2 regions of the Streptomyces sp. NPDC003247 genome follow, and region 1 is predicted to be linked to the other one. Evidence: riboswitches for the same ligand, from Rfam matches in the RefSeq annotation. Region 1 holds a riboswitch; the other holds the start of a gene.

Evidence for each region. Region 1 has a riboswitch for glycine ahead of gcvP (aminomethyl-transferring glycine dehydrogenase). Riboswitches for the same ligand answer to the same signal wherever they lie in the genome.
Region 2: another riboswitch for glycine. It lies ahead of gcvT (glycine cleavage system aminomethyltransferase GcvT); the one in region 1 lies ahead of gcvP (aminomethyl-transferring glycine dehydrogenase).

Annotation. Positions count from the first base shown of each region.
Region 1 covers NZ_JBIAPF010000004.1:871,976-883,404, reverse strand. Annotated here, with positions in the region: gene ACFYWQ_RS17615 (FHA domain-containing protein) at 1-711, shown strand, start outside; gene ACFYWQ_RS17610 (MerR family transcriptional regulator) at 754-1,491, shown strand; gene ACFYWQ_RS17605 (bifunctional nuclease family protein) at 1,577-2,050, shown strand; gene ACFYWQ_RS17600 (MerR family transcriptional regulator) at 2,317-3,000, shown strand; gene ACFYWQ_RS17595 (DNA polymerase IV) at 3,218-4,687, shown strand; gene ACFYWQ_RS17590 (nucleotidyltransferase domain-containing protein) at 4,741-5,130, shown strand; gene ACFYWQ_RS17585 (PRC-barrel domain-containing protein) at 5,139-5,510, opposite strand; glycine riboswitch at 5,625-5,720, shown strand; gene gcvP (aminomethyl-transferring glycine dehydrogenase) at 5,896-8,781, shown strand; gene ACFYWQ_RS17575 (molybdopterin-binding protein) at 8,863-9,282, opposite strand; gene ACFYWQ_RS17570 (molybdopterin-binding protein) at 9,487-9,882, opposite strand; gene ACFYWQ_RS17565 (glycoside hydrolase family 43 protein) at 10,166-11,429, shown strand, end outside.
Region 2 covers NZ_JBIAPF010000009.1:288,435-299,863, forward strand. Annotated here, with positions in the region: gene ACFYWQ_RS29475 (ABC transporter substrate-binding protein) at 1-1,201, opposite strand, end outside; gene ACFYWQ_RS29480 (ABC transporter permease) at 1,270-2,268, opposite strand; gene ACFYWQ_RS29485 (enhanced serine sensitivity protein SseB C-terminal domain-containing protein) at 2,767-3,564, opposite strand; gene ACFYWQ_RS29490 (enhanced serine sensitivity protein SseB) at 3,691-4,497, opposite strand; gene ACFYWQ_RS29495 (AAA family ATPase) at 5,250-5,924, opposite strand; glycine riboswitch at 6,096-6,189, shown strand; gene gcvT (glycine cleavage system aminomethyltransferase GcvT) at 6,384-7,511, shown strand; gene gcvH (glycine cleavage system protein GcvH) at 7,642-8,019, shown strand; gene glyA (serine hydroxymethyltransferase) at 8,034-9,296, shown strand; gene ACFYWQ_RS29515 (L-serine ammonia-lyase) at 9,513-10,880, shown strand; gene ACFYWQ_RS29520 (YncE family protein) at 11,114-11,326, shown strand.

The DNA of each region.
Region 1 (11,429 bases):
CATCGCGCACAGCCCGAGGCGGAAGGTGAGCGGCCGCTGTTCCGCGACCAGGTGGCTGGTCCGGGCGGTGACATTCCGGGAGGCCAGGGCGGGGCGTCGGTTGACCCTGCCCAGGCCGGCGGCATAGGTTTCGGCCAACCGTCGACCTCGAGTACGGGTGGAGGGTTTTCCCCTATGACGGCCCTGGTGTGTACGAGGTGCGGTAACCGCAACGCGGAGAACAGCCGCTTCTGCTCCAACTGCGGCGCGCCGCTGAGGCCCGGTCTGACGCCCGAGCGTGCGTCGGAGACGACCTCCACCATCTCCATCTCCGGTCTCGAGGCCTACGACTCCGAGACCACCGGTCAGACGCAGCTGCCGGCGCTCTCCCCCGAGGCGCAGGCCGCGGTGGACGCGCTGCCGCTCGGCTCCGCGCTGCTGGTCGTGCGGCGCGGGCCCAACTCGGGCAGCCGCTTCCTGCTGGACGGCGACCTGACCACGGCCGGGCGTCACCCGCAGAGCGACATCTTCCTCGACGACGTGACCGTCTCGCGCCGTCATGTGGAGTTCCGCCGTCGGCCGGACGGTTCGTTCACGGTGGCCGACGTCGGCAGTCTGAACGGCACGTACGTCAACCGGGAGCGGATCGACGAGGTCGCTCTGTCGAACGGTGACGAGGTGCAGATCGGCAAGTACCGGCTGGTCTTCTACGCGAGCCAGCGAGGCTACTGACCCTCCCCGGGTTCCGTCCGGGGGTGTCCCCAGGGAAGGTCCATGCTGCGAACACCGAGGGGCGGTGCCGGTCACGGCACCGCCGCCGCGGACGCCGGTCCGATGAGCATCGGCGCGGTGCTGAACGTGCTGCGTGACGAGTTTCCCGACGTCACCATCTCGAAGATCCGCTTTCTGGAGTCGGAGGGACTGGTCGAGCCGGAACGGACCCCTTCGGGGTATCGCAAGTTCAGCGCGCAGGACGTCGAGCGCCTCGGCCACGTGCTGAGGATGCAGCGGGACCACTATCTGCCGCTCAAGGTGATCCGGGAGCACCTGGACGCCATGGAGCGCGGTGAGGCCGCGCCGCTGCCGACCGTGGGCCGGCAGCGGGACGGTGAGGCCGTGCCCGAGCTGTCCGACGTGCCTACGGTGGCCCGTATCGGGCGGGCCGAGCTGCTGGCGGCCGCGGGGGTCGAGGAGCCGGAGCTCGAGGAGTGGGAGGCGTACGGGCTCCTCGTGCCCCTGGAGGACGGGGTGTACGACGCGGAGGCGGCCACGGTGGCCTCGCTCGTCGCCGAGCTGGGGCGCTTCGGTATCGAACCCCGGCACCTGCGGGTGATGAAGGCCGCCGCGGACCGTGAGGCGGGGCTCGTGGACCAGGTGGTCGCCCCGCTCCGGCGGCATCGCAATCCCCAGACCAGGGCGCATGCGGAGGCCCGTACGAAGGAGCTCGCGGGGCTGACGGTCCGGTTGCACGCGGCGCTCGTGCAGACCGCGCTCGGCGTGCGGTTGCCCTGACGGGCGGGCTCTCCGGGAGGCCGGATCGGTCACCCGTTCCCGGCCCGACTACCCAAACGTCCCGGGCACGGCCTAGGGTTGCTGTGTGAACGAGCTCGATGTCGTAGGTGTCCGGGTCGAGATGCCCTCCAACCAACCGATCGTGCTGCTGCGTGAAGTGGGGGGCGACCGTTACCTCCCCATCTGGATCGGACCGGGGGAGGCGACGGCGATCGCCTTCGCCCAGCAGGGCATGGCTCCCGCGCGGCCGCTGACCCACGACCTGTTCAAGGACGTGCTGGAGGCCGTCGGCCAGGAGCTCACGGAAGTGCGCATCACGGACCTGCGTGAGGGGGTCTTCTACGCCGAGCTGGTCTTCGCCAGTGGTGTCGAGGTGAGTGCGCGCCCGTCCGACGCCATAGCGCTGGCGCTGCGCACCGGGACGCCGATCTACGGCAGCGACACGGTCCTGGACGACGCGGGCATCGCCATCCCGGACGAGCAGGAGGACGAGGTGGAGAAGTTCCGCGAGTTCCTCGACCAGATCTCGCCGGAGGACTTCGGCTCCAGCAACCAGTAGCGGGCGGTGCCCGTCCGTGCCCGGCCGGCGGGACGGGCCGCGCGCGCAAAGGGGCGCCCGGGGCGTGCCCTGTGTGTCATGTGCCGGTGGCCCGTGGGAGCGGCCCACGGCTCCCGCTCCGCGCATTCGGCTAGCCTTTCCCCGCGGTGGGGTGCGGGAAACCACTCCTTGGGTGATTATCACTCGGCGTGGCGAGTGTGGCGATCGTTGACGCACCCCTGGTGACTGCCTACCGTCGAGAAGGCAGGTCAAGGACGGAGGTCGGCGTGGGAAGCAGCGGCGACGGTACGGCTGGGGGTGCCCCCGGATTCGGTGTCGGGGGGAGCGGTCCGTACCCTTCCCCGAGTTCTCGGCTGCGCTCGGGCAGGGGGTACCCCGCGCACAGCGGCGGGGCCGACCTCGCTCCCCAGCGACCGGCGGCCGTGCCGAGCAGCGGAGGGACGGCGTCCATGGCGTCCGAGCAGATCGGCTACCGGGGCCCGACGGCGTGTGCGGCCGCCGGCATCACCTATCGACAACTGGACTACTGGGCGCGCACCGGGCTCGTCGAGCCGAGCGTGCGGCCCGCGCACGGGTCCGGCACGCAGCGTCTGTACAGCTTCCGGGACGTCGTCGTCCTGAAGATCGTCAAGCGGTTCCTCGACACCGGTGTCTCACTGCAGAACATCCGCACCGCCGTCCAGCACCTGCGGGAGCGCGGGTTTCGCGACCTGGAGCGCATGACGCTGATGAGCGACGGTGCCACGGTCTACGAGTGCACCTCGCCGGACGAGGTGCACGCGTTGCTCCAGGGCGGTCAGGGCATCTTCGGGATCGCGGTGGGCGTGGTGTGGCGGGACGTCGAGAGCGCGTTGTCCCAGCTGCACGGCGAGCGGGTGGACACCGGGGAGACGCTCGTCGGGCACAACCCGGCGGACGAGCTGGCGCGGCGGCGCAACCGGGCGGTCTGAGACCCGACGGGCGCCGGCGGGCGGGGTCTGGACCGGCGAGGTGCCGGGCCGGCGGCCGGGCGCCGGCGGGACGGCGTCCCGGGCCGTCCGGGAGCACAGGGGTGGGCATGCGGGCGGTCCGGTGCTCCGGTGCCGTTGTGGGTGCGGTCCGGTGCTCCCGTGCTGGTGTCGGTGCGGTCCGGTGCCGTTGTCAGTGGTGTGGTGCAGCATCGGAGATGTGAGAAACGCGCCCACGATCCTGCATCTCGACATGGACGCCTTCTTCGCCCAGGCGGAGCAGGCGTCCAAGCCGAGTCTGCGCGGGAAGGCCGTCGTCGTGGGCGGGCTGGGACCGCGCGGGGTGGTGGCGACCGCCTCGTACGAGGCAAGGGTCTTCGGTGTGCACTCGGCGATGCCCATGGCCCAGGCCCGCCGGCTGGCGCCGAACGCCGCCTATCTCACTCCGCGCTTCACGTTCTACCGGTCGATCAGCGACCAGGTGATGGGGTTGCTGCGGTCCCTGTCCCCGTTGGTCGAGCCGCTGAGCCTGGACGAGGCGTTCGTGGACCTGGAGGCCGGGGAGGCGGCCTGGGACAGCGGGTCGGCGCGGCTGGCCGGGGTGCGGCTGCGGGCGGACATCCGTGCGGTCACCGGCCTCACGGGATCGGTGGGACTGGCCGGCTCCAAGATGCTCGCGAAGATCGCCTCGGAGCAGGCCAAGCCCGACGGCCTGGTGCTGATCGAGCCGGGCACGGAGCGGGCGCTGCTCGGGCCGATGCCGGTGCGGACCCTGCCGGGGGTGGGTCCGGCGACCGGTGACCATCTGCGCCGGGCGGGGATCACCACGGTCGACGAGATCGTCGAGGCCGGTGAGGACGAGCTCGTACGGCTGCTGGGCAAGGCCCACGGGCACGGCCTGTACGCGATGGCGCTGGCGCGGGACGACCGGCCCGTGGTGGCGGAGCGGGAGACCAAGTCGGTGTCGGTCGAGGACACGTACGACGTGGACATCCATGACCGGGTGCGGGTGGAGCTGGAGGTGCAGCGGCTGGCCGACCGGTGTGTGCGCAGGCTGCGGGGGGCCGGGCTGTCGGGGCGGACCATCGTGCTGAAGGTGCGGCGGTACGACTTCTCCACGCTCACCCGGTCCGAGACCCTGCGGGGGCCCACGGACGACCCCGCGGTTGTGCGGGAGGCGGCCGGCCGGCTGCTGGACGCGGTGGACACCACGGGCGGGGTGCGGCTGCTCGGGGTCGGTGTCAGCGGCCTGGCCGACTTCACCCAGGAGGATCTGTTCGCGCAGGTCGCCGAGGCGAGAGCGGAGGGCGTCGAGGAGGAGGTGCCGGACGAGCCGGCGCGGGAGGACGCGGTGCCGGACGGACACCAGTGGCGTCCGGGGCACGATGTGCGGCATGCCGTGCTGGGGCATGGCTGGGTGCAGGGCAGTGGCCTGGGACGGGTCACCGTGCGGTTCGAGACACCGCAGTCGGAGGTGGGGCGGGTGCGCACGTTCCGGATCGACGACCCGGACCTGGAGCCGGCGGATCCGCTGCCGCTGGTCCGGCGAAGACCGGAAGAGGCCCCGACGGCGGACGGCGCGGTGGGGGACGCGGACGGCGCGGTGGAGGACGCGGCCGGGGAGGCGGGGCCCCTGGGCGGGGCGCAGGCGGGCGGGGTACCGGTGGAGCGGCCGGGGGCCGTCCGGTGACCGGGAAGAGTCCTTCCGGGGTGTCGCCGGAGCGGTGTGCCGAGGTCCGGACGGTGGTGGAGCGGATCACGGCGTGGGCCCTCGGCCGGAGCGACGTCGTCGGAGTGCTGCTGGTCGGGTCATGGGCCCGGGGTGCGGCGCGGCAGGACTCCGACGTCGATCTCGTCGTCCTGACGACCCGGGCCGCCGGGTACGCCGACGACGACGCCTGGCTCCGCGAGCTCGCCCTGGGCGAGGTGGTCCGTGTCGGGGCGTGGGGGCCCGTCACCGAGTGGCGGCAGGTCACCGCCTCCGGGCTGGAGGTCGAGGTGAACATCGGCGCGCCGGACTGGGCGCGCACGGACCCCGTCGACGCCGGGACCCGGCGCGTCGTGCGGGACGGTGCGCGCGTCCTGCTCGACCCCGCCGGGCTGCTGGCGCGGCTGCTGCGGGCCTGCGGCTGACCGCGGGGTCAGGTGTCGTCCCGGCCGGCCAGGGTGCCGAAGTCGTGGTCCTCCGTCGGGGGAGGGGCGCCCACGTCGAGGCCGTAGTGGTGGTAGAGCTGGAGTTCCTGCTCCGGGGAGAGGTGGCGGCCGACGCCGAAGTCCGGGGCGTCCTTGATCAGAGAGCGGTCGAACGGGACGCGCAGGGTGCCCTCAACGAGTTCGCTGGGCTCCAGGGGGACGAAGGCGTCCCGGGAGAACAGGCCGGTCCGTATGGCCGCCCACTCCGGCACGCCGGTGGCGTCGTCGAGGTAGACCTCGTCGATCGTGCCGATCTTGGTGCCATGACGGTCGAACGCCTTGCGGCCGATCAGGTTGCGCGGATCGATGTCGGTCTGCACGGGCCCTCCACGTGGTCGCAACTCATTCGTAAGCACTACAAAAGAGCACATCGGTGATGGCGGCCACTCGACAGGGGGCACCGTTGACCTCGCTGATAGTCTGACTACGGCTGCTGACCCCGTGCGGGAGAGTCCTCCGGAGAACACCGGAGGCGCCGAAGGAGCAAATCCTCCCCGGAATCTCTCAGGCCCACGTACCGCACGGACGAGGTCACTCTGGAAAGCAGGGCGGACGTCGATGGCTTCCGCCCTCACCGACGGTGAAAGCCGGGCGTCCACGGGCGGCCGGTGAAGCTCTCAGGTCGAGATGACAGAGGGGGAGGCCGTCCGGGTACCCGTGCCGTGGTGCCCCTCGAAGGTCGCGTCAGACCAGGAGGCCTCCGCAATGACCGCCCATCGCATTCCGCTCGCCGACCTCGAACGGGCAAACCCGTTCGAGCAGCGCCACATCGGGCCCGACCAGGAGGCGCGGGCCAAGATGCTCGCGCAGGTCGGGTACGGCTCGCTGGACGAGCTCACCGCCGCCGCCGTCCCCGATGTGATCAAGAACGCCGACGCGCTGGACCTGCCGGACGCGCGGTCCGAGGCCGAGGTGCTGGCCGAGCTGCGCTCGCTGGCCGACCGCAACCAGGTCCTCGACTCCATGATCGGCCTGGGCTACTACGGGACGTTCACGCCGCCGGTGATCCTGCGCAACGTCATGGAGAACCCGGCCTGGTACACGGCCTACACGCCGTACCAGCCGGAGATCTCCCAGGGGCGGCTCGAGGCGCTGCTGAACTTCCAGACCATGGTCGCCGACCTCACCGGGCTGCCCACGTCCGGTGCCTCGCTGCTCGACGAGGGCACCGCCGCCGCCGAGGCGATGGCGCTCTCCCGCCGTATGGGCCGGAACAAGAAGGGCCTGTTCCTGGTCGACGCGGACGCGCTGCCGCAGACCATCGCCGTGATCGAGGCGCGGGCCGAGCCGACGGGTGTCGAGGTGGTCGTCGCCGACCTCGGTGACGGGATCCCGGCCGAGGTCGCCGAGCGCGAGATCAACGGTGTGCTCCTCCAGTACCCGGGCGCCTCCGGCGCCGTACGCGACATCAGGCCGGTCATCGAGCAGGCCCACGCGCTGGGCGCGCTCGTCACCGTCGCCGCCGACCTGCTCGCGCTGACGCTGCTGACGTCGCCCGGTGAGCTGGGCGCGGACATCGCGGTCGGCACGACGCAGCGGTTCGGTGTGCCGATGGGCTTCGGCGGGCCGCACGCCGGCTACATGGCCGTCCACGAGAAGTTCGCGCGCAGCCTGCCCGGCCGGCTCGTCGGCGTGTCCGTGGACGCGGACGGGAACAAGGCCTACCGGCTGGCGCTCCAGACGCGTGAGCAGCACATCCGCCGGGAGAAGGCCACCAGCAACATCTGCACCGCGCAGGTGCTGCTCGCCGTCATGGCCGGGATGTACGCCGTCCACCACGGCCCCGAGGGGCTCAGGACGATCGCGCGGCGCACCCACCGGTACGCCTCCGTCCTCGCCGGCGGCCTGAGGGCCGGCGGTGTCGAGGTCGTGCACGGTTCGTTCTTCGACACGCTGACCGTGCGGGTGCCCGGCCGGGCCGCCGAGGTCGTCGCCGCCGCGCGCGAGAACGGCGTGAACCTGCGCCTCGTCGACGCCGACCGGGTGTCGATCGCCTGCGACGAGACCACCGGGCGGGCCCAGGTGAGTGCCGTCTGGGCCGCCTTCGGGGTCGACGGGGACGTCGAGGAACTCGACGCGGTGACCGAGGACGCGGTGCCGGCCGCGCTGCTGCGCACCGACGCGATCCTCACCCATCCCGTCTTCCACCGGCACCGCTCCGAGACCGCGATGCTGCGCTACCTGCGCCGGCTCGCCGGCCGGGACTACGCGCTCGACCGCGGCATGATCCCGCTGGGCTCCTGCACCATGAAGCTCAACGCGACCACCGAGATGGAGCCGGTCACCTGGCCCGAGTTCGGGCAGCTGCACCCGTTCGCGCCCGCCGAGCAGGCGGAGGGCTACCTCACGCTCATCCACGAGCTGGAGGAACGTCTCGCCGAGGTCACCGGGTACGACAAGGTGTCCCTCCAGCCCAACGCCGGGTCGCAGGGCGAGCTGGCCGGTCTGCTCGCCGTACGGGGGTACCACCGGGCCAACGGTGACGAGCAGCGGACCGTGTGCCTCATCCCGTCGTCCGCGCACGGCACCAACGCCGCCAGTGCCGTGATGGCCGGCATGAAGGTCGTCGTGGTGGGCACGGCAGGGGACGGCGAGATCGACGTCGAGGACCTGCGGGTGAAGATCGACAAGCACCGGGACGAGCTCGCGGTCCTGATGATCACGTATCCGTCGACGCACGGCGTGTTCGAGGAGCACGTCGCCGACATCTGCGCCCAGGTGCACGAGGCCGGCGGACAGGTGTACGTCGACGGCGCCAACCTCAACGCGCTCGTCGGACTCGCCAAGCCGGGGCACTTCGGCGGTGACGTCTCGCACCTGAACCTGCACAAGACGTTCTGCATCCCGCACGGCGGCGGCGGCCCCGGCGTCGGGCCGGTGGCCGTGCGCTCGCACCTGGCGCCGTACCTGCCGAACCACCCGCTCCAGCCCGCCGCCGGGCCGGAGACGGGCGTGGGGCCGATCTCGGCCGCGCCCTGGGGCTCCGCGGGCATCCTGCCGATCTCGTGGGCGTACGTGCGGCTCATGGGCGGGGACGGGCTGAAGCGGGCCACGCAGGTGGCGGTGCTGTCCGCCAACTACATCGCCAAGCGACTGGAGCCGCACTACCCGGTGCTGTACACCGGCCCCGGCGGGCTGGTCGCGCACGAGTGCATCATCGACCTGCGGCCGCTCACCAAGGCGACCGGGGTGAGCGTCGACGACGTGGCCAAGCGGCTCATCGACTACGGGTTCCACGCGCCGACGATGTCGTTCCCGGTGGCCGGCACGCTGATGATCGAGCCGACCGAGTCCGAGGACCTGACCGAGCTCGACCGGTTCTGCGAGGCGATGATCGCGATCCGTGCGGAGATCGACAAGGTGGGTTCGGGCCAGTGGCCCGCCGACGACAACCCGCTGCGCCACGCCCCGCACACCGCGGCCGCGCTCGGCGGGGAGTGGGAGCACTCCTACTCGCGCGAGGAGGCCGTCTTCCCGGCCGGGGTGTCCGCCGCCGACAAGTACTGGCCGCCGGTGCGCCGCATCGACCAGGCCTTCGGTGACCGGAACCTCGTCTGCTCGTGCCCGCCGCTGGACGCGTACGAGGACTGAGCGGGCAGCCGAGGGCCCCGTCCGCGCCGGACGGGGCCCTCGGCCGTGCCGTGCCCCGACCGACCGGCCCGGACGGCACACCTAGGCCGTGGCCAGGGCCACTTCGGTCGACTTGATCAGGGCGACGACGTCCGAGCCGACGAAGAGGCCGAGGTCGGTGGCCGCCTCCCGGGTGATCGCCGCGGTGAGCTCGCCGGCCGCGACGGAGATCTTCACGGACGCCATGGCCGCGCCCAGGGTGAGGCCCACGACCGTGCCGGGAAGCCGGTTGCGGATGGACAGGCCCTCCAGGTGGCCGGTGGCGAGAGACACCTCCGTCGACTTCACCAGCGCCAGCACGGTGGAGCCCGGGGCGAGACCCAGCTCGGTCACCGCCTCCCGGGTGATCGCCGCGGTGAGCGTGGGGCCGCCGGTGAGCCGGACCCTGACAGTGGCCATCACCTCGCCCGGGGTGACGTCGCTGACGGTGCCGGGGAGCTGGTTGCGGATGCTCAAGGTCATGGGACCCCACCGTAGAGCCCCATGACCTCTATGCCGGGTATGTGTGCGTCTGTGCCGCCTTGGCCGTGGCCGCCTGGTCGCCCGCCGCCCGCACGTCGGTCTTGTGGGCCGCTGCCGCGTCGGCCTTCGCCGGTCCGGGCTTCGTCGGTCCGGCCTTCGTCGGTCCGGGCTTCGTCAGGGCGCTCGGGGGCGGGAGGGCGGCGATCAGACCCGGTCGATGTGCACGTTCGTCGACTTCACTCGCGCGGTGGCCTCCATCCCCACCTCCAGGCCCAGCTCCTCGACGGCCTCCCGGGTCAGCAGGGAGACGAGGCGGTGCGGGCCGGCCTGGATGTCGACCTGGGCGGCGACGTCGCCGAGCTTGATCGCCGTGACGATGCCGGGGAACGCGTTGCGCACGGAGGTGTAGGAGGCGCCCTCCTCGCCGCTGCCGGAGCCCGCGAGCTCGACGGAGAACGCGGCGAGGTCCTTGCCGTCGATGAGGCGTCGTCCGGTCTCGTCGCGGTGGGTCGCCACTCGGCCCGCGTCCGCCCAGCGGCGCGCGGTGTCGGGGCTCACGCCGAGCAGCCGCGCGGCCTGGCCGATGGTGTAGGACTGCATGCCGGTCACGATAGGCGGTGCGGTCCGCGGCCGGGCGCCGGGCCCCGGAGCGCGCCGTGCGACGTCCGCTGTGCGATGTCCACCTTGCCGAGCCGTCGGCCGCCCGCCTACAGTCCGCTCCGTAATGTTCGTCGAAGAGACCGAATGTTTCGACCGCTTCGGTCTCCCGGAGGGGCGGAGGCACATGAGGACGAGCGACGGCACGGATCGCGGGGTGAGCGGCGGGAGCAGCGGCGCCACGGGCGACGCGGCGGGTGACACGACCACCGGCACCGCAAACGCCATGGCGGACGACGGCGCGGCCGGCCGGACCTACGGCAACCCCGTCATCCCCGGCTTCCACCCCGACCCCAGCATCTGCCGGGTCGGCGACGACTACTACGTCGTCTGCTCCAGCTTCGAGTACTTCCCGGGCGTCCCCATCTTCCACAGCCGTGACCTCGTCCACTGGCGCCAGATCGGCAACGTCCTGGACCGCCCGGCCCAACTGCCGCTGCCGGACGACCTGCCGGCCTCCGCGGGGATCTACGCGCCGACGATCCGGTACCACGACGGCCGCTTCTACATGATCACCACCAACGTCGCCGGCGGCGGGACCTTCCTCGTCACCGCCGACCGGCCGGAGGGGCCGTGGTCCGACCCGGTCCGGATCGACCTGCCCGGCATCGACCCGGACCTCGCCTGGGACGAGGACGGCTCCTGCTGGTGCGCGGTCTCGGGGGTGCGGGTCGCCCGGATCGACCCGGTGACCGGCGAGGTGCTCGAAGGGCCGGTGCCCGTGTGGTCCGGGACGGGGCTCCAGCATCCCGAGGCCCCGCACCTGTACCGCATCGGGCCGTGGTGGTACCTGCTGCTCGCCGAGGGCGGCACGGCCCACGGCCACAGCGTGTCCGTCGCGCGGGCCAGGTCGCCGCTGGGCCCGTACGAGGCGGCCCCCGCCAACCCCCTCCTCACCCACGCCGGCACCGATCTGCCCGTCCAGTGCACCGGCCACGCCGACCTCGTCGAGGCGGCCGACGGCCGGTGGTGGATGGTGCTGCTCGGGACGCGCCCGCGCGGCTGGTTCCCCCGGTTCCACGTGCTCGGCCGGGAGACCTTCCTGGTCCCGGTCGAGTGGGTCGACGGCTGGCCCCGGACGGGTCCGGTGCGCGAGCGGCACCCGGCGCCGGCGGGTGCCTGGCACCCCGTCCCGCCCGAGCCGGAGCGGGACGACTTCGACGCCCCCGGCCTCGCCCCGTACTGGATCTCCCCGCGCCGCCGGGCCGAGGGCTCCTGGTCGCTGAGCGACCGCCCCGGCCGGCTCACCCTGACCGCGACCGGAGACAGCCTCGACCGCCCGGGATACACCTTCGTCGGCCGCCGCCAGCGCCACCCCGACTGCCGTACGGCCGCCCGTCTGGAGCCCGGATCCGGGCGCGCCGGGCTCTCCGTCCGCCTCGACGAGGCCCACCACTACGACCTGGAGGTGAGCGGGGGCGAGGCGGGCGTGGTCGTCCGGATCGGGCCCGTACGGCAGTGGGTCGCACGGCGGCCGGTGCCGCCCGGCC
Region 2 (11,429 bases), on a different contig from region 1:
TGGCCTTGGCCGCGTCGCCCTTGTTGCCGGTGGTGGCGTAGGCGTCGAACTTCTGGTAGCCGATGACGTCCGGCGGGAGCACGGTGGTGGCGATGTCACCGCGGACCGGGCCGCCCTGCGCGGTCTGCACGGCCACCTTGTCGATGGCGTACTGCACGGCCTTGCGGCACTCGACCTTGTCGAACGGCGCGACCTGGGTGTTCAGCGCCGCGTAGACGAGCCGGCCACCGTAGGTGTTGTCGGTGTTGGCCTTGAGGTCCGCGTCGGCGAACAGCTTGGCCTGGGTCTGGGTGTCCACACCGCGGCCCGCGAGGTCGACGATGGTGCTGCCGTCGATCAGGTCCTGGTCGATGGTGGCCTGGTTGACCTTCAGGTTGACCACGATCTTGTCCGGGTACTGCTTGCGCAGCGGGTCGGTCTTGGCGTCCCACTGGTCGTTGCGGACCAGGGTGACCGACTTGCCCTCCTCGTAGCTCGCGAACTTGTACGAGCCGGAGGAGACGATGTTCTTGACGTAGTCGACGCCGGTGTCCTTCGCCTGCGGCACGGGAGCCGTCTGCGGCGCGGTGACCAGGTAGTCGAAGTCCGTGAACGCCTGCTTGAGCTTGAAGGTGATCGTGTACTTGTCCGGCGTCTCGATGGACGCCAGGCCCTTCGCGCTCTTGTCCTTGTACGGGCCCTTGTAGCTGTCGCCGCCCGCGAGGAACTGGGCGAAGTAGTTCGGGCCGAGGGAGAGGACGTCACGGGCGAAGTTGGAGCGCTCCACCGCGTACTTGACGTCGGCCGAGGTGATCTCGGTGCCGTCCTGGTACTTCACGCCCTGGCGGATCTTGTACGTCCAGGTCTTGCCGCCGTCGGACGACACGCCCTTGGACTCCGCCAGGTCGGGCACGATCTCGTTGCCCTTCTCACCCGGGGCCGGGTTGAAGGTGAGCAGCGGACGCGCGTAGAGCCGGCTGAAGTTGTACATGTACGCGTAGTACGTGTTGCCCGGGTCGAACGAGTCCGGGACGTCGGACATCGCGTAGGTGACCGTGCCGCCCTTCTCCGTCGAGGCGTTCACGACCCCCTTGGTCGCGGCGTTGGCAGCGGCCTTGTTCCCGCTGTCGTCACCGCTGCCGTCGTCGGCCTTGCTACAGCCTGCCAGGAGCAGGCCAGCGCTGCTGATGGCCGCGACTACGGCCAATGCTGACCTTCGCATGTTGGTCGCATTCCCCTTCGTAGGTGGACACTTGGTATGGACGCGGACAGCGTCCGCGACCGCAGACGTCAGCGGCTGCGGGGGTCGAGTGCGTCCCGGAGGCCGTCACCGAGGAGGTTGAACGCCAGCACGGTGATGAAGATGGCGAGACCGGGGACGATCATGTACTGCGGATCGACCTGGAAGAAGTCGACGGCCTGGTTGAGCATGCCGCCCCACGAGGCCTGCGGGGGCTGGATGCCGACGCCGAGGAAACTCAGTGAGGCCTCGAAGAGGATGTTGGTGGGGATCAGCAGCGTCGAGTAGACGATGATCGGCGCCACCAGGTTGGGCAGCAGCTCCTTGAACAGGATGTACGGCCCGCCGGCGCCCATGCCCCGGGAGGCGTCGACGAACTCCCGCTCGCGCAGCGCCAGCGTCTGGCCGCGCACGATGCGGCCCATGTACGGCCAGTTGAAGAAGCCGATGACGAAGATCAGCACGAGGATGTGCAGCGGAAGGCCCTCCAGCCCGAACGCGCCGCCCTGGAGCGTCGCCGAGATGGCGATGGCGAACAGCAGCAGCGGGAAGGCGAGGAAGGTGTCCATGAGACGGCTGATGACGGAGTCGACGCGTCCGCCGTAGTAGCCGGCGACGAGGCCGAGGACGGTGCCGATCACGTTGGACAGGATCGTCGCCCCGAAGGCGACGACGAGGGAGACCCAGGAGCCCTCGAGGATGCGGGCGAGGATGTCGCGCCCGAACTTGGGCTCCACACCGAGCGGATGGTCCCAGCTCATGCCACCGAAGTCCCCCTGGGGAAGGGTGGTGTTGGGGTCGATCAGGTCCTGGTGGAAGGCGTTGGGGTCGAGGCCCAGCAGCGCCTGGAGCGGACGCGACAGGGCGGCCGTCAGGATCAGCAGCACGACGATGACGCCGCCGGCCACCGCCGCCTTGTCCCGCTTGAAGCGGGTCCAGGCGATCTGTCCGAGGGAGCGGCCCTCGATCTGCCGGGACTCGGCGCCCGCCAGTACGGCCTCGGGTTGGGCCTCGGCCTGCGATCCGGTGGTCTCGATCGGTGCCGTCACAAGTGCCCTGCCCCTTCTCGCCGGCGGTGACCGGCCTTCATACCGCCGCTGTCGGCGCTGTGATTCGCTTGCGTGCTGCGCGGCGGCCGCAGGTGGTACGGCCCAACTGCCCAGCCGATCCCCGGACGGGTACGCCTTCACAGGATCGACACGGCCTCGCGTCTGAGAGGCGAGTCTTCAACGCGCTCATGATCACGCGCCAGATCTGTCGACGAAAGTATGCCTAACCGTGATGCCGACATGGGGAATCCGTTATCCGAACGCGGCATGTCGCCTTCCGGAGAGGCAAGGACCCAACATCAGTGCGACACACGCGAGTTGACGCACCACTCAGCGTGACGGAAGCCCCGCTCCGCGGCGCCGTAGCGACGAGGACGGCGAACTTCGCGAAACGGGCGGGCCATCGGGTGATCCCGTGTCACCACGGCCCGGAGGGGGTACCGCCGCGACCGGTTCCTCGGCGGGCCCGACACGCGCGCCGGACACGGGGGGTGACGGTCAGTAGGGGCGCGGGCCCGGGTAGCCGTATCCGGTGGCCGGGGCCTGGGCGGGGGCCGCCGGGGCGTGGGCCTCACGGTCGTAGAACGGGCGGGAGTGGCTGCGCATCCACATCACGACCGGGTCGTAGTCGTCGCTCATGGCGACCGTCGACACCGGCAGCCCCTCCGGCACGGCGCCAATGGACTGCTGCATCATCGCCCGCACCGCGTCCACCGCCGGCGGGGAGGTGTCGTACACGTCGAGGCCCAGGGCGAGGTAGGGCGCGCCCAGCGCGGGCTGCACCCAGGCGCGGCGCAGCGAGCGCAGGGCGGGGGTGCGGTGGGCGTTCTGGGCGAGGAGGGCGTAGAACTGCGGGATCTCGATGGCGGGTTCGGACAGCCGCAGGGGTCCGGCGGGCTGGCGCTCCAGGCCGGTGGCGATCCGCCGCAGATCGAGCCAGGGGATGCCGACGCCGCCGCCGGGGGCGTGCGGGTTCAGCCAGAGGCCGTAGTGGTCCGGGTAGAGCGTGCGCGCCACGTCCAGGCCGTCGACGACCTCGTACGACCTGTTCCAGCCGCTGGCGGAGAGCTCCTGGGCGGAGGTGACGCAGGGGGCGTAGCCGTGGCCCTCGACCTCCATGGTGCCGTACTGGGCGTCCGGGGAGCCGGCCTGTCCCTGCCACAGCAGCATCCAGACCTGGCCGGTGGTCGGTGTCGCGAGCGCGCGCAGGAGCGCCTCGTAGGCGTCGTAGCGCCCGGGCGTGACCTGGCGCAGCATGTGCTCGACCTGCCCGGCCGCGATGCCGCTGGCGCTCACCTGTACCGCCCCTTCTCTCGGTTGCCCCGCGTCGGGGACAAGCTTAGGCGGCTCCGCCGACAACGGGCGCCCACCGAGGGGTGGGTTGTCCGTCGCCGGCGGTCGCGGGGGTGTCCGGGCGGGCGCTCAGCCGGCCCTGGTGTAGAAGGGGCGGACCCGTTCCTTCATCCACCGGCCCACCGGGTCCTCCGTCACGTCGAGGAGGACGAGGTTGACCGGCCACTTCGGGGGCACGGCGCCCAGGGCCCGGCCGAGGGCCTCCAGGGGCAGCGCCCTCAGGTCGCCCTCCCACACGGAGAGTTCCACGCCGACGAACATGACCGGGTCGGCCGTCTCGATGGCGGCGAGGCAGCGGCGGGCCGTGAGGACGACGCCGGTCGCCTCGAACTCGGCCGAGGCCGCGGTGAGGAAGTCGACGGGGTCGTCCTGCCAGTCGGGCTCGAAGAGGCGGACCCGGCCGCCGCTCGACGGGCCGTCCAGCGGGGTGCGCACCGTGCGGCACAGCTCGGCCACGGCCGGCGGGGGCAGCGGCATGCCGACCACGCCGTCCGGGTTCAGCGCGATGCCCACCTGCGGTGGAAGGCCGCGGGCGAACTCGACGGCCGGCGCGATGGTGTACGACATGTGCGAGCCGACGACCTGGCGGAACTGCTCCTCCGAGCTGAAGACGGGCACGAAGGCCTGGCCGTCGAGTTCCAGCGTGGGCAGGTCGAGGGGGCCGCTGTGCGGCCCGCCGCCGCTGGGCAGCGGGATCCACACGAAGCTGCGGCCGAGCACCTCCACGATCCGCCCGCCGGCCTCCGGCACGCCGAGGGAGGCCGAGAGCACCTCCTCCAGCTCGTTGCCGGGCCATCCGCCGTGCGACGGGGGGTGCGCCTGTGCCGGGAAGTCCGCGAAGTGGTCCGCCGGGAAGTCCGCCGGGGGGAAATCCATCTGTCTACCGCCTGCTGGGAACCGCTGCTGGAGCTGAAAGGCTAGCGGGTACCGCCAGCCGACCCCACAGCCCACGGCACGGCACGGCACGGCAAGGGCACCCGCCGGCCGCTGCTTGCGGCGCGGCACCGCAAGGGCACCCGTCGGCCACTGCCCGCGGCGCGGCACCGGAAGGGCGCCCCTCGGCCACAACTCGCGGCGCGGTACCCGAAGGGCACCCCTCGGCCCCAGCCCGAGCCCGCGGCTCCTGACCGGCGGGGCCGGTCGAGGCGGGAGGGAGTCCCCGCGCGGCCCTAGCGCACCCGGGCGCCGGTCCGGTGCCCCACGCGGGCTGCCACCCCGCACCGCCGACCCGGCAGGGCCGGCCGAGGGGCAGGAATACGTCCCCGCGCCACCCGAGCGGGACGCGGGCGCCGGTCCGGTGAACCGTGCGGGCGACCGCCCCGTACGGCAGGGCCGACAGGTCCGGCCGAGGCGGGAGCGTGGGCCCCCGCGCCGCCCTAGCCGGGGCACCCGTCCGGTGCCCCACGCGGGCTGCCACCCCGCACGGCCGACCCGGCAGGGCCGGCCGAGGGGCAGGAGTACGTCCCCGCGCCACCCGAGCGGGACGCGGGCGCCGGTCCGGTGAACCGTGCGGGCGACCGCCGCGTACGGTCGGCCCGGCGGGGCACCGGGTCCGGGCCTGCGGCCTGCCGCGCCCCGCCGCCGGGGAAGGGAGGTCAGGGCGGACAGGGTGGACGAGGGCGGGCGGATCAGCCTGTGAAGGCGATGCGGCGGAGGGCGTCCGCCGCGGGGCGGTCGAGGAGGATCGCCGAGCCCCAGCCCTCGGGGAGGCGGCCCCGCTCGACGGAGCGCAGGAGGCGGGAGGCGGCCCGGCGGTGGCGCAGGAAGGCGTAGCGGGAGACGCCCCGGCCGCGCTCGCGCTGGCCCTCCAGGGCGGTGCCGGGGGTGACGTCGAGCATCAGCAGGTGCAGGGTGCCGCCGCGGCGGCGGGCCTCGCGGGCCAGCCAGGCGCGCACCCAGGCCTGCGTGCCGCAGTCGTGCACCACGACGCCCTCGCCGGTGCGCACGGCGCGGCGCAGCCCGGCGTAGTGGGCGACGCGGACGAGGGGGCGGTAGAGCGCGTAGGGCAGGAAGCGCGGCACGCGGACGTCCCAGCGGTCGCGGGTGTCCTGGGAGTCGATGCGGACGCCCTTCACCGTGCGCCGCATCAGGGTGGACTTGCCGCTGCCCGGCAGGCCGGTGACGACGACCAGGTCGCGGGGGCCGAACAGCAGGCCGTGCGGGCTGTGGCCGGCGCGGTCGCGCAGGTCGCGGACGACGGACGCGCGGGCCGTACCGCACGCCCCCCGGGCCGGGGTCGCGGGCTGCGTGGGCAGTGCGATCGCCGAGGTCGTCGCGTACGCCGTGGTCCTGTTCACCGTCATCGTCCTCCCCTGGGGTCAGACAAGTCTTCTCCCCTTCGAGCGTAAAGAGAAGGTAATGCTCGGTGTCTTCCTGTTTCGTACGCGTCCCGCCACAAGCCGGTTACAGATGCGGCCTGCCGTGACGGGGGCCGGGCGTGCAATGATGGCCGCGCCAACTGCATACCGGCCGTTTGAATCCGCGCGGGAGAGTCCCGGACCCTGTCCGGGCGCCGAAGGAGCAAGTCCCTCCCTTGAATCTCTCAGGCCCCGTTACCGCGCGGGCGAGGCACATCTGAAAAGCGGGCCGCTGCCACAGGGCCCCACCCAAGGTGCAAGTCAGAACCGCGTGATCGTCGCCGATCACCCGCGGTCATGGCGAACCTCTCAGGTTCCGATGACAGATGGGGAGGACTTTCCTCGCCCTCCCCCGCGCCCGGCTGTGCTCGCGCGGGGCCCCTCGCCCTGGGAGACGACCGTCCGATGAGCAGTACCGAACCCTCACGGCAGCGCCGTACCGCGCTCGACGCCGTGCACCGCTCGCTCGGTGCCACGATGACCGACTTCGCCGGCTGGGACATGCCGCTGCGCTACGGCTCCGAGCGCGACGAGCACCACGCCGTCCGCACCCGCGCCGGCCTGTTCGACCTCTCGCACATGGGCGAGATCACCGTCACCGGTCCGCAGGCGGCCGCCCTGCTGAACTTCGCCCTGGTCGGCGACATCGCGTCCGTCGGCGTCGGCCGCGCCCGCTACACCATGATCTGCCGGGCCGACGGCGGCATCCTCGACGACCTGATCGTCTACCGGCTCGCCGACACCCAGTACATGGTCGTCGCGAACGCCTCGAACGCGCAGGTGGTGCTGGACGCGCTCGGGGAGCGCTCCGCCGGCTTCGACGCCGAGGTCCGCGACGACCGGGACGCCTACGCCCTGATCGCCGTCCAGGGCCCCCGGTCGCCGGGCATCCTGGCGTCCCTCACCGACGCCGACCTCGACGGCCTCAAGTACTACGCCGGACTGCCCGGCACCGTCGCCGGGGTCCCGGCGCTGATCGCCCGCACCGGCTACACCGGCGAGGACGGCTTCGAACTGTTCGTGGAGCCGGAGCACGCGGTGGAGCTGTGGCAGGCCCTGACCAAGGCCGGCGAGGGCGCCGGACTGGTCCCCTGCGGCCTGTCCTGCCGGGACACGCTGCGCCTGGAGGCGGGCATGCCGCTGTACGGGCACGAGCTGTCGACCGCGCTGACCCCCTTCGACGCCGGGCTCGGCCGGGTGGTCAAGTTCGGCAAGGAGGGCGACTTCGTCGGGCGCGCGGCGCTCGCCGAGGCTGCCTCGCGCGCGGAGACGGACCCGCCGCGCGTCCTGGTCGGCCTGGTCGCCGAAGGCCGCCGGGTGCCGCGCGCCGGGTACGCGGTGGTCGCGGGCGGCGAGACGATCGGCGAGGTCACCTCCGGCGCCCCCTCCCCCACGCTGGGCAAGCCGATCGCGATGGCGTACGTCGACGCCGCGCACGCGGCACCGGGCACGCCGGGTGTCGGCGTGGACATCCGGGGCAGCCACGAACCGTACGAGGTCGTGGCGCTGCCGTTCTACCGGCGCCAGAAGTAACGGCTCAGAGCGGGGGTCGCCGCCGGGAACGGCCGGTGCGCGTGACCCTGCGCACATTTCCGCTGCTCACGAACGTATTCAGCAGTCCCCCCTTCATCAGCACTCCCCCGCGTACAGGAGAATTCAGGCCATGAGCAACCCCCAGCAGCTGCGCTACAGCAAGGAGCACGAGTGGCTGTCGGCCGCCGAGGACGGCGTCTCGACGGTCGGCATCACGGAGCACGCGGCCAACGCGCTCGGCGACGTGGTCTTCGTGCAGCTCCCGGCGGTCGGCGACTCGGTGACCGCGGGCGAGTCCTGCGGCGAGCTGGAGTCGACCAAGTCGGTCAGTGAGCTGTACTCGCCCGTCGACGGCGAGATCGTCGAGGTCAACCAGGATGTCGTCGACGATCCGGCGCTGGTGAACTCCGCCCCCTTCGAGGGCGGATGGCTGTTCAAGGTACGCGTCTCGGGCGAGCAGGAAGAACTGCTCTCCGCCGACGAGTACACCGCCTACACCGCCGGCTGAGGAGTCGTAGACGCATGTCTGTCCTGAACACGCCCCTGCACGAGCTCGACCCGGAGATCGCCGCGGCGGTCGACGCCGAGCTGCGCCGCCAGCAGTCCACGCTGGAGATGATCGCCTCGGAGAACTTCGCTCCGCTCGCGGTCATGGAGGCGCAGGGCTCGGTCCTGACCAACAAGTACGCCGAGGGCTACCCCGGCCGCCGCTACTACGGCGGCTGCGAGCACGTCGACGTCGCCGAGCAGATCGCGATCGACCGGATCAAGGAGCTGTTCGGCGCCGAGTACGCCAACGTGCAGCCCCACTCGGGCGCCTCCGCCAACCAGGCCGCCCTGTTCGCGCTGGCCCAGCCGGGCGACACCATCCTCGGCCTGGACCTGGCGCACGGCGGTCACCTGACCCACGGGATGCGGCTGAACTTCTCCGGCAAGCAGTTCGACGTGGTCGCGTACCACGTGGACGAGGCCGGCCTGGTCGACATGGCCGAGGTCGAGCGGCTGGCCAAGGAGCACCGCCCGAAGGTGATCATCGCGGGCTGGTCGGCGTACCCGCGGCAGCTGGACTTCGCCGAGTTCCGCCGGATCGCCGACGAGGTCGAGGCGTACCTGTGGGTGGACATGGCGCACTTCGCCGGTCTGGTCGCCGCGGGCCTGCACCCGAACCCGGTCGAGTACGCCGACGTCGTCACCTCCACCACCCACAAGACGCTGGGCGGCCCGCGCGGCGGCATCATCCTCGCGAAGAAGGAGTTCGCGAAGAAGCTGAACTCGTCCGTCTTCCCGGGCTTCCAGGGCGGTCCCCTGGAGCACGTGATCGCGGCCAAGGCGGTGTCCTTCAAGGTCGCGGCGAGCGAGGAGTTCCAGGAGCGCCAGCGCCGTACGGTCGAGGGCGCGAAGATCCTCGCCGAGCGCCTGACGGCCGCCGACGCCCGCGAGGCCGGGGTGAACGTCCTGTCCGGCGGCACCGACGTGCACCTGCTCCTGGTCGACCTGCGCGAGTCGGAGCTGGACGGCCGGCAGGCCGAGGACCGTCTGCACGAGGTCGGTATCACCGTCAACCGCAACGCGGTGCCGAACGACCCGCGCCCGCCGATGGTCACCTCCGGCCTGCGGATCGGCACGCCCGCCCTCGCCACCCGCGGCTTCACCGCCGAGGACTTCGCCGAGGTCGCCGACGTGATCGCCCAGGCGCTGAAGCCGTCCTACGACGCGCAGGCGCTCAAGGCCCGGGTCGTCGCCCTGGCGGACAAGCACCCGCTGTACCCCGGTCTGAACAAGTAGGTCCCCGGTTCTCGGCGGGGCGTCCCGCACACTCGTAGGTGGGTGTGCGGGACGCCCCGGACCGGCGCCACCCCGGTGCGGCGATCCCGCGCCGGTGGCACACGGGTGCGGCGACCTCGCGCCCGGTGACACGCCGAGCCCGCACCACCCCTATGCGGAGACCCCGCACCACCCCGATGCGGCGACCCCGCACCACCCCCGTCCCGAGGAGTCACCGTGGCCATCTCGGTCTTCGACCTGTTCTCGATCGGCATCGGCCCGTCCAGCTCCCACACGGTCGGCCCGATGCGCGCGGCGCGCATGTTCGCCCGCCGGCTGCGCAACGAGGACCTGCTGGCCTCCGTCGCCTCCGTCCGCACGGAGCTGTACGGCTCCCTCGGCGCCACCGGCCACGGCCACGGCACCCCGAAGGCCGTCCTCCTCGGCCTGGAGGGCGACTCGCCGCGCACGGTGGACGTGGAGACGGCGGACGAACGGGTGGAGTCGATCAGGTCGGCGGGCCGGATCCGGCTGCTCGGCGAGCACGAGATCCCGTTCTCCTACGACGACGACCTGGTCCTGCACCGCCGTACGGCCCTGCCGTACCACGCGAACGGCATGACCCTGTGGGCGTACGACGCGCAGGGCGCGGAGCTGCTGACGAAGACGTACTACTCGGTGGGCGGCGGTTTCGTCGTCGACGAGGACGCGGTGGGCGCGGACCGCATCAAGCTGGACGACACGCCCCTGAAGTACCCCTTCCGCACGGGCGACGAGCTGCTGCGCCTGACGAAGGAGACGGGACTGTCGATCTCCTCGCTGATGCTGGAGAACGAGCGGGCCTGGCGGACGGAGGAGGAGATCCGCGCGGGTCTGCTGGAGATCTGGCGGGTGATGCGGGAGTGCGTGGCGCGCGGCATGTCCCGCGAGGGCATCCTGCCGGGCGGCCTGCGGGTGCGCCGCCGGGCGGCGGTCACGGCCCGGCAGCTCCGTGCCGAGGGCGACCCGCACGCCCACGCCATGGAGTGGATCACGCTCTACGCGATGGCGGTGAACGAGGAGAACGCGGCCGGCGGCCGGGTGGTCACCGCCCCCACGAACGGCGCCGCCGGCATCATCCCCGCCGTCCTCCACTCCTACGTGAACTTCGTCCCGGGCGCGGACGAGGACGGCGTCGTCCGCTTCCTGCTCGCCGCCGGCGCGATCGGCATGCTCTTCAAGGAGAACGCCTCCATCTCCGGCGCCGAGGTCGGCTGCCAGGGAGAGGTCGGGTCGGCCTGCTCGATGGCCGCGGGCGCCCTGGCGGAGGTCCTCGGCGGCTCCCCGGAGCAGGTGGAGAACGCGGCCGAGATCGGCATGGAGCACAACCTCGGCCTGACCTGCGACCCGGTCGGCGGCCTGGTACAGATCCCCTGCATCGAACGCAACGGCATGGCCGCGGTGAAGGCCGTCACGGCGGCCCGTATGGCGATGCGCGGCGACGGCTCCCACAAGGTGTCCCTCGACAAGGTCATCAAGACGATGAAGGACACGGGCGCCGACATGTCCGTCAAGTACAAGGAGACCGCCCGCGGCGGGCTCGCGGTGAACATCATCGAGTGCTGAGCTGAGGGGCCCTGAACTGCGCCTTCTTGTCTTTCGGCGCTGTCGCGCTGTCGGGGCCTTTCCTGCTTGCGCGGCGGAAAGTCCCTGGAAACCCCCCTGGGACAGACGCGAAAGTCCCTGAAAACGATGGGCCGGCCCTCACAGAAACTTAGGACTACGGCACCAAGGTCCACGGCATCGAGGTCGACCCGAGCACCCACCAGGTCTACGCCGTCGCCCCGACGGACGACGCGGTGCTGGTCCTGGAACTGGACACCCAGCGCAACAAGCTCTACGTCGACAACTTCGGCGACGGCACGGTCTCCGTCATCAACACCTCCTCCGGCGAAATCACCAAGACCGTCACCGTGGGCACGTTCCCCCTCGGCGTGACCACCGACTCCGACACGGACACCACCCTGGTCGCCAACCGCACGGACGGCACGGTCTCCGTCCTGCGCGGCTGACCCCCGCCGTCCCACGGCGGCATCGACCCGCAACACGGCCCATATCCGCCCGGGGCGCCCATCGCCCGGGGCCACACCGCGTCATGGAAACCGTCCTTTTCCC